2 linked regions of the Massilia litorea genome follow. The protein of the gene in region 1 interacts with the protein of each later gene in a pairwise test. Links are inferred from orthologs where the notes say so. Each region holds a gene or a part of one and is shown in the gene's direction. Other genes may lie near its edges. The genes, in order: mtgA and LPB04_RS01120.

Region 1 (10,270 bases):
CTGAAACTCGAAGCGGGCCGTATGCAGAAGCGCGAAGCCTTCGGTTTGAAGCCGGAGCAGGCGAACCGGGTCGACTTCAATTTCTATGTCGAGGACGACGTGGTCTCGATCGTGCGCCGCAAGCGCGGCGCGCCGCTGGATAAAATCGTCGCCGAACTGATGATTTTCGCGAACAGCACCTGGGGCAAGCTGCTGCACGACTCCGGCGTGCCGGGCATCTACCGTTCGCAGGGCGCCGGCAGCGGCGCCGGCTGGGCGGCGAAGATGCAGGTGCGCATGGTCACCCATGCGGCCCCGCACCAGGGCCTGGGCGTCGATCAATACGCCTGGAGCACGTCGCCGCTGCGCCGCTACACGGACCTGGTGAACCAGTGGCAGATCATCGCCTGCGCCGAGCACGGCGTGACCGCGCCGCTGGTCGCCCCCTTCAAGCCACGCGATGCGACGCTGTTCTCGATCGTCTCCGCTTTCGATGCGGCGTATGCGTCCTACAACGACTTCCAGCAGACGATGGAACGCTACTGGTGCCTGCGCTGGCTGGGCCAGGAGGGCGTCAAGCAGGCCGAGGCCGTCGTGCTGAAGGACGACGTGCTGCGCCTGACGGACGTGCCGCTGGTGATCCGCCTGGCCGGCATGCCGCAGGTGGCGCGCGGCGCGCAAGTCAAACTCGATATCGTGCGCTGGGACGAGGTCGACCTGTCGCTCGAGGCGAGATTGCTCGAAGTGGCGGCGGCACCGGGCGAGGAGATCGCGTTCGAGGAAGAAGAGGGCGATAGCGGAGAAGCGGCGGTCGAAGAGGCAGTCGAAGCCGAAGGTGCGGTGGCAGTGGTCAGCACCGATGACCCTGCGCCAGCAGAATCGTAAGCCGTTAGCAGTCGTGTAACGTAGGGTGGGCTCCTGAGCCCACGCGGTGATACCTAGCTCCGAGATCAACGCGCACGAACGCGCAGCCGGTGCATATCACCGCGTGGGCACAAGTGCCCACCCTACGGTAGTGGTAACGATGTTGCCGTGCTGCCACCCAGCCCGCATCGGCAACCCACACGGCCGCTGCGCACGGTAGAATGCCTGCATTCCCAGATTCAACAGCCGTCCGGCTCCCCGCGTGAAGTATTCCCGAGAAAACCGTCCCCTCATGATTGCCCTGGCCGCTTCGGTGGCGGCGCATGCGGTCCTGCTCGCCATCCGTTTCGTGGCGCCCGATGCCTTGCGCTTCGAGCCGGCCGATCCGGGCCTGGAAGTCATCCTCGTCAACGCGAAACATGCCAAGGCCCCGAGTAAAGCCGAGGCGCTGGCCCAGGCCAACCTCGAAGGCGGCGGCACGGCCGATGCCGGGCGTTCGAAATCGCCGCTGCCCGACCTGCGCAAGAACGAAAACGGCGACAGCATCAAGGCCCTGCAGAAGCGCATCGTCGAACTCGAGCAGCTGCAGCAGAACGTGCTCACGCGCGCGCAACAGTCGCCGTTCACCGCCGCGCCCGTCACCGACAAGGACAAGCCCGATCCGACCCGTACCGGCGCCGACGAGGTCGACACGACAAAACAGATCGCGCGCATGACGGCGGAAATCACGCAGACCATCGAGGACCAGAATAAACGTCCGAAGCGCACCCATATTTCGCCGAGCACGCGCCAGGTCGGCTATGCGCTGTATTACAAGGCCATGCAAAAGCAGGTGGAAGAGGTCGGCACGCTGAACTTCCCCCAGCAGAACGGCAAGAAACTCTACGGCGAGCTGGTGGTGTCGATTCCCGTGTTCCAGGACGGCAGCCTGTACCAGAAGGAAGGCGGACCGCGCATCGAGCGTTCGTCCGGCAATCCGGCGCTCGACAAGGCGGCCCTGGAAATCGTGCGCCGCGCGGCTCCCTTCGGCGCCTTCCCGCAGAACATGCGCACCGCCGGCAAGGATGACCTGTGGATCGTGATCACGCGTTTTACTTTTACACGCGAAGAAAAAGTGAAAGCCGAACTCCAGGAGCAGGTATGACCGACCAATACTGCGTGATCGGCAATCCGATCGCCCACAGCAAGTCGCCCGAGATCCACCCCGTGTTCGCCGCCCAGACCGGACAGGACATCGCTTACGGACGCTGCCTGGCGCCGCTCGACGGTTTTACGGAGACGGTGCGCCAGCTGGTCGCCCAGGGCTATCGCGGCGCGAACGTCACCGTGCCCTTCAAGATCGAGGCGGTGGCGGTGGCCACCCGGCTGACCGGGCGCGCGCGCGCCGCCGGCGCCGTGAATACCCTCAGCTTCGAGGACGGAGAGATCGTCGGCGACAACACCGACGGCCCCGGCCTGGTGGCCGACATCGTGCGGAATGCCGGCGTCGCGCTGGCTGGTCAACGCATCCTGCTGCTCGGCGCGGGCGGCGCGGCGCGCGGGGTCATGCTGCCGTTTATCGAGCAACAACCGGCATCGATCCTGGTGGCCAACCGCACCCGCGCCACGGCCGACAGCCTGGTCGCCAACTTTGCCGGGCACGGCGTTCCACTGGCCGCCTGCGGCTTCGACGAGATCGAAGGATCCTTCGACATCGTCGTCAACGCCACCTCGAGCAGCCTGGGCGGAACGATGCCGCCAGTGCCGGCCTCGGCTTTTGCCGAAGGCAGCCTGGCCTTGGATATGATGTACGGCAGCGCGCCGTCGCCGTTCATGGACTTCGCGCGCGCGCAGGGCGCCGTCACGCGCGACGGCCTCGGCATGCTGGTCGAACAGGCCGCCGAAGCGTTTATGGTCTGGCGCGGCGTGCGGCCCGACACGAGCGCTGTCTTCAAACAATTACGCACCTAAAAAAACGATAATGGCAAAACGAGGCAATGCGGCGGGGACAGGCAAGGGCGGACGGCGCTGGATCAAGTGGATTTTTCTCGGGCCGATCCTGGCCGTCTTTTTACTCCAGCTGTATTTCTTCGTGCAGGTCTGCTGGTTCGCCCGGTTCAATCCCGGTTCGACCAGTTTCATGCGTGAGCAACTGTCGGCGCTGCGCGAAACGAATCCGAATGCCCAGCTGAAGTACCAGTGGGTTCCTTACGAGCGCATTTCGGATAATCTGAAACGCGCCGTGGTCGCCTCGGAAGACGCGAATTTCGCCGACCACCCGGGCGTCGACTTCGACGCCCTCGAACGCGCCTACAACCGCAACAACCGCAAGCACAAGGTCGTCGGCGGCGGCTCGACCATCACGCAGCAGCTGGCCAAGAATTTATTCCTGTCGGGCTCGCGCAACTACCTGCGCAAGGGCCAAGAGATGATCATCGCCTTCATGCTGGAAACGGTGATGAGCAAGCGCCGCATCCTGGAGATCTATCTCAACGTCGTCGAGTTCGGGCGCGGCGTGTTCGGCGCCGAAGCGGCCGCGCGCTATTACTTCAAGACGCCGGCAGCCAACCTGGCGCCGTTCCAGGCGGCGCGCCTGGCCGTGATGCTGCCCAATCCGCGCTACTACGATGTTCATCGCAGCACGAATTATCTGGTCAAGCGCACCGGACTGATCCAGCGCCGCATGGCCTCCGCCGAAGTCCCATAACACTCGCTTCTTGATTTCGCTGAAAAACAGCCTAATGCGGGGCAAAAGTGTTGTTTCGGGGTGGCCGGGCTCGGGGCTAACGGGTACACTTGCGTCAGTTTTGATTCCGGCCGAGAAAGCGCATGATCAACGTATTTGTCCTACAAAATGGCCGACTGAACCAGGTGCCCATCGCGTCGCGCGCGGACCTGGAGAATGCCACGCCTGTCTGGGTCGACCTCACCGATCCGGATGACGACGAACGCGCGTGGGTCAAGGCGATTTATGGCGTCACCCTGCCGGGCGAAGACGAAGTCTCGGACATCGAAGCCTCGGCCCGCTATTACGAAGCGGAAAATGGCGACCTGCACCTGCGCACCGACTTCCTGCTCGAGGAAGAAGACGGCCCGTCGCGGGTGGTGACGGTTGCCTTCATCCTGTCGGGCAAGCGCCTGTTCTCGGTCCACTCGGACGATTTGCCCGTGTTTCGCCTGGTGCGCATGCGCGCCCGTTCGCGTCCCGGTTCGATCGCCGACTACATGGACGTGCTGCTCGACTTGTACGCAACCGATGCCGAGTATTCGGCGGACGCGCTCGAGGGCATTTACGAGAGCCTGGAAGAAGTCAGCCAGCGCGTGCTGCAGAAGGAATTCACCGACCAGGATGCGGCCGCGGCGCTGAACGCGATCGCCCACGAGGAAGATTTGAATGGCCGCATCCGCCGCAACATGATGGATACCCGGCGCGCCGTCAGTTTCCTGATGCGCGGGCGATTACTGAACTCGGAACAGTTCGACGAAGCGCGCCAGATTTTGCGCGACATTGAATCGCTGGACGGCCACACCTCTTTCCTTTTCGACAAGGTCAACTTCCTGATGGATGCGACCGTCGGCTTCATTAACATTAACCAGAACAAGATCATCAAGATCTTCTCGGTAGCCTCGGTCGCCTTCATGCCGCCGACGCTGATCGCCAGCATCTACGGCATGAACTTCCAGAAGTGGTTCCCGGAGTTGAGCTGGACCTTCGGCTATCCATTCGCGCTCAGCCTGATGGTGGCGAGCGCGATTGCGCCGTTATGGTATTTCAGAAGGCGTGGCTGGCTGAAGCTGGCATAACGAACGACGTTTATTTCGCGGCCACTGCGCTCACAGGCTCGCGAAACCCTTCGCCGCCATCCTCGCAGCGCATCCTGCTGAGCACCTTCCCACGCCGCGCGACGATCACCCCGTCCTCGAACTCCGGACTCGATCCGTCCGCGCCGCGCGCCACCTTGCTGTAGACGGTATACGTATAGGCGCCGCGCTGGAACGCGACCGTCGTCTCGCCGCCGCCGACCAGCGGCGTGGATTTGACGGTGAAGGCGGCACTCGCCTGGCGGCCGGGATCGGGGTAGGACAACTCGACACCGTCCGGCCGCCCGAAGCGGTAGCTCAGCATGCCGCGGTCGCCGCTCGGGCGGCACAGCGAGACCAGCTTGGTGCCCACGTGGCAGGCGAACACGACTGGCTCGTCGGCAGCGCACAGCGACGCGGCCGATGCGCACGGCGCAACGCAGCAGCAGGCCGCTGCGACGATGAGCTCAGATACCGAGTACTTTCTTGATGCTCGCAAGGCGTGCTCCGCGATCTTCCAGTCCGTTCAGGCCGCCATTAACGGCGCGGGTGACTTGCTCGAGGTCGTCCAGGTCGGCAAGCGGATTCACTGTACGCGCATCCCAGTAATAGAAAGCCGATTCGATGGCGTATTTGAGCTCGCTCATGATGAGGTCGGGTTGCGCCACGAAATCGCGCGGATCGGCCGCATTGCGGGCGTTATGCGCCGTCGTAAAAGCGGCGTAATTGTCCTTGCCTGTCAGCTGGATCAGGCCGCGTCCGCGGTAGCGGTAGCCGTCGCCGGAGGCTTCGTCGCCGTTGCCGAGGCGGTTCGCGTATACATAGGACAGCAGGCGCTGCGGGTTGCCGGCATAGCTGTCCGCTTCCAGCCACAGCTTCGGGCGCAGGCGGTCGGGCTGGCCCTCGGCATTCAGGCGGCAGTCGTCGAGTGCGCGGTCGTAGCGGGCCGGGCCGCCACGGCATCCAAAAATCTCGTGCATGCGCGGCACCGAATAACGGCCGCTTTCCTCCGTCGCCCGAAACCCGCTTTCATGCCCGATCTGGGCCAGGAAGTGGGACAGGCGCAGCGGCGTATTCACTTCGTAGCGGCGCGCGTAGTCGTTCAGGATGTCGACCAGGCCGGCGGAATAACTGTCGGGATTGGTCGCATCGGCCGCGCGCAGCAGGGCGAGCGTGACCGTGGCCTGCGCGGCCTGGGGCAGGGCCTGCTGCGAGCGCGGCACCCGTGAACGGGGCGCGCCGGGAGGAGAACGTCGGAGTCGTGCCATGATCAACCCAACCGGAATTGGATCCATGATGGCACAAGCGTTGGCGGGCGCCGCGCGCGCGACAGCGCCCCGTTTGCTCTGCCTTAAGCGATGCGGGCGAAGACTTTCCGGGCGGCTGAAATCGTTTCCGCGATGACCGCATCGTCGTGCGCAGCGGACACGAAGCCCGCTTCGAACATGGCCGGGGCGAAATACACGCCTTCCTCCAGCATGCCGTGGAAGAAGGCATTGAAGCGCGCCTTGTCGCCCGCCATCATCTGGCCGTAGGTCGACGGTACCGACTCGCTGAAATAGAAGCCGAACATGCCGCCCACCGAGTCGCCGCAGAAGGCGATGCCCGCTTCCCTGGCCGCCGCGGTGAGGCCTTGCACCAGCTTCTCGCCGGCGGCAGTCAGTTTCTCGTAGAAGCCCGGCTCCTGCACGATTTTCAGGGTCGTCATGCCGGCGGCGACCGCGACCGGATTGCCCGACAGCGTGCCGGCCTGGTACACGGGGCCGATCGGCGCCATCTTCTGCATCAGTTCGCGCTTGCCGCCAAAGGCCGCCACCGGCAGGCCGCCGCCGATGACTTTACCCAGGGCGGTGAGGTCCGGGGTGATGCCGTACATTTCCTGGGCGCCGCCGAGGCCGACGCGGAAGCCGCACATGACTTCGTCGAAAATCAGCACGGCGCCGTGCTCGGTGCACAGTTCGCGCATGCGTCCCAGGAATTCGGGCGTGGCGCGGATCAGGTTCATGTTGCCGGCAACCGGCTCGACGATCACGCAGGCAATCGTGTCGCCCATCGTTTTAAACGCGTCTTCCAGCTGGGCGACGTTGTTGTAGTCGAGGACCAGGGTGTGCTTGACGAAGTCTTCCGGCACGCCGGCCGAGGTCGGGTTGCCGAAGGTCAGCAGGCCGGAGCCGGCTTTCACCAGCAGCGAATCGGCGTGGCCGTGGTAGCAGCCTTCGAACTTCACGATCTTGTCGCGGCCGGTGGCGCCGCGCGCCAGGCGCAGGGCGCTCATGGTCGCCTCGGTGCCCGAGGAGACCAGGCGCACCTGCTCGATCGACGGCACCAGCTTGCAAATCTCTTCCGCGATCTCGATCTCGCCTTCGGTCGGCGCGCCGAACGACAGCCCATTCGCCGCCGCATCCTGCACCGCCTTGATCACTTTCGGGTGGGCGTGGCCGACGATGGCCGGGCCCCAGGAGCCGATGTAGTCGATATAGCGCTTGCCGTCGGCGTCCCAGAAATACGGTCCCTCGGCGCGGGTGATGAAGCGCGGGGTGCCGCCGACCGAGCGGAAGGCGCGCACCGGCGAATTCACGCCGCCGGGGGTGGTTTCCTGGGCGCGGGCGAACAGGGTGTCGTTGCGGGATGCGGATTGGTCAGTCGTCATGTCTTGGATGCTTTCGTGCTGCCGGCCTGCGGCAGGATGCGGTAGAAACGGTTGGGAACGAGCTTGCCCATGCCGAAGCGCTGGGCGTGCAGGAGGGCGCCATAGGTGTAGTCCTGGGCGGCGCGCAGGGCCTCGATGGCGTCCATCCCGCGCGCCATCAATGCGGCGATCGCGCCCGAGAGAGTGGTGCCGGCGCCCACGAAATGGCCGGGCAGGTGCTGCCAGTCGATGATGGTGACGCCGTCGTCGCGGTCGAACAGGGTGTTGGCGCGTTTATGCCCCTCGCTCGAGGTGCCGGTGACGAGCACGTACTGGCAGCCGCGCGCGGTCAGCTCGGCGACGTCCGTCTCCAGGGACCCCTCTACTCCGGCTTCGCGCCAGAGTTCGGCCATGCGTCCGAGTTCCGATTGCGACAGTTGTAATACCGTCGCCTGCGGTGCCAGGATCTGGCGGATCGAGGCGACGATGTCCTCGTCCGACATGCCGGAGTCGGGCAGGGCGGAGAGAAACGGGTCGACGATCAGCGGCACCTCGGCGTAATCGGAAACGATTTCGGCGATCGCCGCGGCCTGCTCGATGCTGGCAATCGCCCCGATTTTCACTGCGGCGATCGGCATGTCCTCGAGCACCTGGCGCGCCTGGTCGGCCATGACGCCGGTGTCGACTTCATGCCATTCTTCGACGCGCGCGCTGTCGGACACCAGCAGCGCGGTGGTGATGGAGAGGGCGTGGCAGCCATGGGCGGCGAAGGTGGCGACATCTGCCTGCACGCCAAGTGCCCCGACCGGGTCGGACACCCCAAATGTGAGAATCAGCGGAGACGGTTGGTTTTGCACGACGGGTAGATTAAGATACCTGATTCCCCATTTTACTAGATCGAAGGAACTACACGTGAGTAACGAGACGACCGCAACCGCCTACCAGACCTGGATGTGCCTGATCTGCGGATGGGTCTACGACGAAGAAGCGGGCGCCCCGGAAGACGGGATTGCTCCCGGTACCCGCTGGGCCGATGTGCCGATGAACTGGACCTGCCCGGAATGCGGCGCCCGGAAAGACGATTTTGAGATGACCGCGATCTAAGTTTTTGCAGTTGTAGGGGCATTGACAGGCCACTGGCCTCGATTACCCCTACAACATCGGCGTTTCCGATGCCAATTTTGCAATCAAGTTATCAATCCCACCCCACCCGATAACGTAATTTCTAGCCCTTCCAACAAGCTTTTCCCCCTTCCGTTTGCTCCTAGTTGACGCTGTGCAACACTTCACGCACAAGCCCATCGCCCTATGCTATCTTGGCGGTCCATGCTGAAGTGAAACGAAAATGACGACATCGCAGCAAGCAAGCAGCCTCACCGTGATGGTGGTCGACGACAGCAACACGATCCGCCGTTCGGCCGAGATTTTCCTCACCCAGGCCGGCTACCGCGTGGTGCTGGCCGAGGACGGTTTCGATGCGCTCGCCAAGATCAACGACCACCATCCGGCGCTCGTCTTCTGCGACATCCTGATGCCGCGCCTGGACGGTTACCAGACCTGTGCGCTGATCAAGAAGAGCGCGCGTTTTCACGCGACGCCGGTGGTCATGCTCTCGTCGAAGGATGGCCTGTTCGACCGCGCGCGCGGCGCGATGGTCGGCTCGAGCGCCTATCTCACCAAGCCGTTTTCCAAAGATACCCTGCTCGCGGCCGTCCGCGAGCACACGGCCCCACAGGCCGGAACCCCTTGATTTGCGGAGCCCCCGTGGCCATACACAAGATCCTGATCGTCGACGACTCACCGACGGAACGCTACTACCTGACCGACATCCTGGTCAAAAACGGCTTTGCCGTCTCCACTGCCGACAACGGCGAGGAAGCGCTGGTCAAAATGCGTGCCGACCGGCCCGAGCTGATCCTGATGGACGTCGTCATGCCTGGCGCGAACGGCTTCCAGGTGACGCGTTCGATCGCGCGCGACCCCGAGCTGGCCGCCGTGCCGGTCATCATCTGCAGCAGCAAGAACCAGGAAACCGACCGCATCTGGGGCATGCGCCAGGGCGCCAGGGATTATTTCGTCAAGCCGGTCGATCCGACCCAGCTGCTGGCGCGCATCGCCGCCCTGGGCGCCTGATGAACGCCGGCGTGAACGGCAGCGCGCTCGCCCCGGCGGCGGCCCGCCGCACCCGCCTGCGCGACTACCAGGCGCAGTTGCTGGCCCGGATGCAGGCCGCGCAAAGCGGCGCCGCAGAGGCGCAGCACCAGCTGGGCGTGGACATCGGCGGCGCGCGTTATTTATTGGAGCTGACCGAAGCCGGAGAAATCGTGGCGCCGCCGCCCCTGGCCGGCGTGCCGCTGACCCAGCCCTGGTACCTGGGGCTGGCCAACGTGCGCGGCAGCCTGCTGGGCGTGATCGACCTGGCGCGCTATCTCGACCCCAAGGCCGCGGCCAGCGGGCCGGAGGCGCGCCTGGTCTCGCTGGCGCCGCGCCTCGGCTTCAATTGCGCGCTGCTCGTCACGCGCGTGTACGGCCTGCGTCGCCGCAGTGCGATGCAGGCCGAGGGCGCCGTGCTGCGCGACGCCGACGGCCATGCATGGACGCCCTTGTCGCTGGCGGCACTGGTGCGGGAAGAACGCTTCCTGCACGTCGCCCTCCAGCCCCGCCAATAAAAACACCGCAGCACCAGGAGCCGCAATGGGAATCGCTTCAAAGATGGGCCTGAATTTCCTCCCGAAGGGGAAGGGCGAGAACGACACCGTGCTGGCGTCGCCGGACACGCGCTTCGGCGCCGAGCTGATGCCGGAGACGCCGCCCGCCGCTGTGGCGGCAGGCGGCTCGGCCGAGGAAGCCATGCTGCGGCTCGGGAACGTGATGCGCCGCCGCGCACCGGGTGCCGCCGAAGAGAGCGAGGAAGAGGATAACCTCAGCCTGCCGCTGATCGGCCACCTGTCGCTGCCGCGCCAGCTGCGCCTGCTGCTGGTCGCCTTCGCCGCCGGCATTTTGCTGACCATCCTCGGG
Region 2 (4,784 bases), 1.7 Mb from region 1 along the record:
ATCCGGCCACCCGTACCTTTCAGGCTATCCGGATTTTCATCAATAAAGAGCTTGAGGACCTCGAGGCAGGGCTGACGGCTGCCTACGCCATGCTCGCGCCCGGCGCCCGCATGTCCGTGATCAGCTTCCACTCGCTCGAAGACCGCATGGTCAAGCAATTCCTGGCCAGCAAGGCCAAGGTGCCGCAGCCGGACCGGCGCCTGCCGATCCGCGCCGTCGACCTGCCGCAGCCGCAGATGAAGCTGATTGCCAAGATCAAGCCATCCGGCGAGGAAGTCTCCGCCAACCCGCGCGCCCGTTCGGCGGTGCTGCGCGTGGCCGAGCGGCTGGAGGATGCGGCACGATGAGCAACAAGCTCAACATCCTGCTGGCGGCCGGCCTGATCGCCTGCGGCCTGACCCTGGTTAACGCGCGCTACCAGGCGCGCCACCTGTTTATCGAACTCGAGCGCCTGCAGCAGCAGTCGCGCCAGCTCGACATCGACTGGGCCCAGCTGCAGCTGGACCAGTCCACGCTCGGCAAGAACGAGCGCATCGAGCAGATCGCCCGCACCAACCTGAACATGACCCCGCTGACCCCGGCGCGCACCCAGTACCTGACGGAGGGCGCGCGATGAAGCGCGACAAGCCCTTCACCACCGGCCGCGTCGCCGCGGCCAAAGGCATGGCCTTCTCGAAGAGCCCCGTGCTGGCCGTGCGCCTGCCCGACTGGCGCTCGCGCGTGATGCTGTTCGTGCTGTTCGCGGCCTTTGCCGCGCTCGGCCTGCGCGCGCTCTGGCTGCAGGGCATGTCGACCCAGTTCCTGCAAAAGCAGGGCAAGAGCCGCTACGAGCGCACGCTCGAGCTGCCCGCCACGCGCGGCAAGATCATGGACCGTAACGGCGAGGTGCTGGCCTCGTCCCTGCCGGTGAAGGCCGTCTGGGCGATCCCGGAAGACGTGCTGGCCTCGCCGCCGGAAAAACTGAGGGAACTGGCGCGCCTGCTCGAGATGCCGGAATCGGAACTGCGCAAGAAGCTCGACTCCGACCGCACCTTCGTCTACCTGAAGCGCCAGGTCGAGATGGACGTCATCGCGAAAATCGAAAAACTTAAAATCTCGGGCCTCGACACGCGCAAGGAATACAAGCGTTTTTATCCGCAGGGCGAAGTCATGACCCACATGGTCGGCTTCACCAACGTCGAAGACGTGGGCCAGGAAGGCATGGAGCTGGCGCAGCAAAAATCCCTGGTCGGCGCGGTGGGCAGCCGCCGCGTGATCAAGGACCGCCTGGGCCGCATCGTCGAAGACCTGGGCTTCTCGCGCGAGCCGCACGACGGCAAGGACTTGACGCTGTCGGTCGACAGTAAACTCCAGTACATCGCCTTCACCAGCGTCAAGAATGCGGTCGAGAAGTTCAACGCCCAGGCCGGCGGCGCCGTCGTGCTCGACGTGCAGACGGGCGAAGTGCTGGCCATGGCCAACTACCCGAGCTACAACCCGAACGACCGCTCCAAGCTCACCGGCGAGCAGCTGCGCAACCGCGTCATCACCGACACCTTCGAGCCCGGCTCGACGATCAAGCCGGTGACCGTGGCGCTCGGCCTGGAAACCAAGCGCATCACGCCGAACACCGTGTTCGACACCTCGCCCGGCCGCATCACGATCACGGGGAAGACCATCCGCGATACCCACAACTACGGCGTGCGTACCGTGGGCGGCATCATCCAGAAGTCGTCGAACATCGGCGTGGTGAAAATCTCGCAGCTGATCCCGCCGCAGGAAATGTGGGAGATGTACACCAAGCTCGGTTACGGCCAGGCCCCGCGCTTCGGCTTCCCCGGCCCGACCGCCGGCCGCGTGCGTCCATGGAAGTCCTGGAAGCCGATCGAATACGCGAACATGGCCTTCGGCCACGGCCTGTCGGTGTCGCTGCTGCAGATGGCGCGCTCCTACATGATCTTCGCGCGCAACGGCGACATCATCCCGCTGTCGTTCGTCAAGATGGACGAACGGCCGGTCGGCCAGCAGGTCATTTCGCCGAAGACCGCGGCCCAGGTGCGCACCATGCTCGAATCGGTCGTCAGCCCGGAAGGCACGGCCTCGAAGGCGCAGGTGCCGGGCTACCGCGTGGGCGGCAAGACCGGTACCGCCGAAAAGATCGTCAACGGCCATTACTCGCGCACCGACAACATCGGCTATTTCGTCGGCATCGCGCCGATGTCGAAGCCGCGTTTCATCATCGCCGTCATGGTCGACAACCCGCGCGGCGCGCTGCGCACCGGCGGCAGCGTCGCAGCGCCGACCTTCGCCGACCTGGCAGCGAACGCCCTGCGGGCCCATAACATTCCTCCGGATTCGTCGGTCACCGACATCATCATTCCGGAAGAGCCACTCGAGGAGAGTTGGTGATGACGCGTAGCCTGCACGATATCTGCAAGTGGATCACTGCCGCCGCACCGGGCGGCAAACTCGTTTCCGACTCGCGCCAGGTTGTACCGGGCGACGTCTTCTTCGCCTATCCGGGCGAAACCGCCGACGGGCGCCGCTTCATCGCTTCGGCAGTCGCGAACGGCGCCGCCGCCGTCGTCTTCGAAGCGCGCGACTTCGCCTGGGACGAGGCAATCGTGGTGCCGCACCTGGCCGTGCCGGACCTGAAACCGCAGGCCGGCCTGATCGCGCACGCCGTCCTCGGCCAGCCCGACGCCGACATGTTCACCGTCGGCGTGACCGGCACCAATGGAAAAACCTCGTGCGCCGTCTGGCTCGGCCAGGCCTTCGCAAGGCTCGGCGAGACGGCCGCCGTCATCGGCACCCTCGGCGTGGCCATGTACAAAGGGCGCGGCGAACCCGAGTTCGACGTGACCGGCTACACCACGCCGGACGCCGTGCTGCTCGCGAGCCGCCTGGCTGCCGTGCGCGAAGCGAAGGCACGCTCGCTGGCGATCGAAGTCTCGTCCATCGGCCTGGTCGAAGGACGCCTGGCCGGCCTGCATTTCGACGTCGCGATCTTCACCAACCTGACGCGCGACCACCTCGACTACCACGGCGACATGGAGACCTACGAGGCGGCCAAGCTCAAGCTGTTCGAATGGCCCGGCCTGCAGACCGCCGTCGTCAACCTCGACGATCCGGCCGGCCAGCGCCTGGTGGCACACCTGCGTGCGACCAATCCCGGGCTGGCGATCACCGGCTACACGCTGCACGACGCGGCCACCCAGCCGGCGATCGAGGGCGTGACCATCCTGCGCGCGTCCAATAAACGCAGCCGTCCGACGGGAGCCGAATTCCAGCTCGAGGCGCCCCAGGGTAGCCAGCTGGTGAAAACCCAGCTGGTCGGCCGCTTCAACATCAGCAATGCGCTGGCCGTGCTGGGCGCGCTGCTGGCCAAGGGCGTCGAGCTGCCGCGCGCGGTCGAGGCGATCGAAGCCTTGCTGCCGGCCCCGGGCCGCATGCAGCAGGTCGGCGGCCAGGATGCGCCGCTGGTCGTGATCGATTACGCCCACACGCCGGACGCGCTGGAAAAAACCCTGCACGCGCTGCGCCAGGTTGCGGACGAGCGTGGCGGCCAGCTGTGGTGCGTGTTCGGCTGCGGCGGCGACCGCGACCCGGGCAAGCGTCCGCAGATGGGCGCCGTCGCGCAAGCTGCCGACCAGGTCATCGTCACCAGCGACAACCCGCGCAGCGAAGAACCGGGCGCGATCATCGCCCAGATCGTCGCGGGTATGGATAAAGAACATCAGGCGATCGAGGACCGCGCCACCGCGATCCTGGCCGCCGTCAAGCAGGCGAATAAACAGGACGTGATCCTGCTGGCCGGGAAGGGCCACGAGCCCTACCAGGAAATCAAGGGCAAGAAGCTGCCGTTTTCCGACGCCGACCACGCCGCGCTGGCGCTCAGTGCGCGGCTCACCATGATGAGGAATAACTAGCATGCGCGGTTCGCTCGCACATCTGATCGCATCGATGCCTGGTTCTCAGCTGATTGCTGACGCCAGCTTCGACAGCGTCTCGACCGACAGCCGCACGGCGAATGCCGGCGCGCTGTTCGTCGCATTGCGCGGCGAAACCTTCGATGCCCATGACTTCCTGCCGCAGGTCGCCGCCAACGGCGCCGCCGCGGTCGTCGCGGAACGCCTGCCGGAAGGCTGGACCCTGCCGGCCATCCTCGTGCCGAACACCCTGGCGGCGCTCGGCCAGATCGCGAATCAATGGCGCCGCCAGTACAGCATTCCCCTGATCGGCGTCACCGGCAGCAACGGCAAGACGACGGTCAAGGAAATGATCGCCGCGATCCTCGCCGCCGCGTTCGGCGAAGCCGCACGCCTGGCCACGCAGGGAAACCTGAACAACGAGATCGGCGTGCCGCTGACCCTGATGCGCCTGGAAGCCTCGCACCGCGCGGCCGTCGTCGAACTCGGCATGAACCATCCGGGCGAGATCGGTCGCCTCGCCGCGATCGCCCAGCCGACCGTGGGACTGGTGAACAACGCCCAGCGCGAGCACCAGGAATTCATGCACACGGTGGAAGCGGTGGCGCAGGAAAACGGCTCCGTACTGGCCGCCTTGCCGGCGGACGGCGTGGCCGTCTATCCGGGCGACGACGTCTATACGTCCCTCTGGCAGGGCCTGGCGGCGCACTGCCGGAGCATGACTTTCGGCCTTTCCGACGCCTGCGACGTGCGCGCGAGCTACGCCAGCACGGGATTCGGTAACAATTTGAAAGTAACGACGCCGGGCGGCGCGTTTGAACTGAAACTGGCAGCCGCGGGCGAGCACAATGTACGCAACGCGCTGGCGGCGATTGC

What was found.
Region 2: the proteins of mtgA (region 1) and LPB04_RS01120 interact in binary tests that used the Escherichia coli proteins (3 or more experiments, as listed by UniProt). The link is inferred for Massilia litorea from one-to-one orthologs.

Annotation. Positions count from the first base shown.
Region 1 is NZ_CP062941.1:2,018,922-2,029,191, forward strand. What follows is about bases 1,782-4,666. They hold mtgA (monofunctional biosynthetic peptidoglycan transglycosylase), read left to right. Parts: upstream 1,782-2,803; coding sequence 2,804-3,529; downstream 3,530-4,666. Other genes in these bases: LPB04_RS09025 (energy transducer TonB), read left to right, coding at 1,782-1,987; aroE (shikimate dehydrogenase), read left to right, coding at 1,984-2,793; corA (magnesium/cobalt transporter CorA), read left to right, coding at 3,652-4,626; LPB04_RS09045 (hypothetical protein), read right to left, coding at 4,637-4,666. In the rest of the region: LPB04_RS09020 (ribonuclease catalytic domain-containing protein), read left to right, coding at 1-864; more of LPB04_RS09025, read left to right, coding at 1,136-1,781; more of LPB04_RS09045, read right to left, coding at 4,667-5,011; LPB04_RS09050 (glycoside hydrolase family 19 protein), read right to left, coding at 5,091-5,891; hemL (glutamate-1-semialdehyde 2,1-aminomutase), read right to left, coding at 5,975-7,273; thiD (bifunctional hydroxymethylpyrimidine kinase/phosphomethylpyrimidine kinase), read right to left, coding at 7,270-8,043; LPB04_RS09065 (rubredoxin), read left to right, coding at 8,204-8,356; LPB04_RS09070 (response regulator), read left to right, coding at 8,598-9,002; LPB04_RS09075 (response regulator transcription factor), read left to right, coding at 9,017-9,385; LPB04_RS09080 (chemotaxis protein CheW), read left to right, coding at 9,385-9,921; LPB04_RS09085 (methyl-accepting chemotaxis protein), read left to right, coding at 9,947-10,270. UniProt on the Escherichia coli protein: Peptidoglycan polymerase that catalyzes glycan chain elongation from lipid-linked precursors. May play a role in peptidoglycan assembly during cell division in collaboration with other cell division proteins.
Region 2 is NZ_CP062941.1:273,219-278,002, reverse strand. Bases 1-3,000 are described here. They hold LPB04_RS01120 (peptidoglycan D,D-transpeptidase FtsI family protein), read left to right. Parts: upstream 1-612; coding sequence 613-2,388; downstream 2,389-3,000. Other genes in these bases: LPB04_RS01115 (UDP-N-acetylmuramoyl-L-alanyl-D-glutamate--2,6-diaminopimelate ligase), read left to right, coding at 2,388-3,000; ftsL (cell division protein FtsL), read left to right, coding at 344-616; rsmH (16S rRNA (cytosine(1402)-N(4))-methyltransferase RsmH), read left to right, coding at 1-347. Outside these bases: more of LPB04_RS01115, read left to right, coding at 3,001-3,908; LPB04_RS01110 (UDP-N-acetylmuramoyl-tripeptide--D-alanyl-D-alanine ligase), read left to right, coding at 3,910-4,784. UniProt on the Escherichia coli protein: Essential cell division protein that catalyzes cross-linking of the peptidoglycan cell wall at the division septum. Required for localization of FtsN.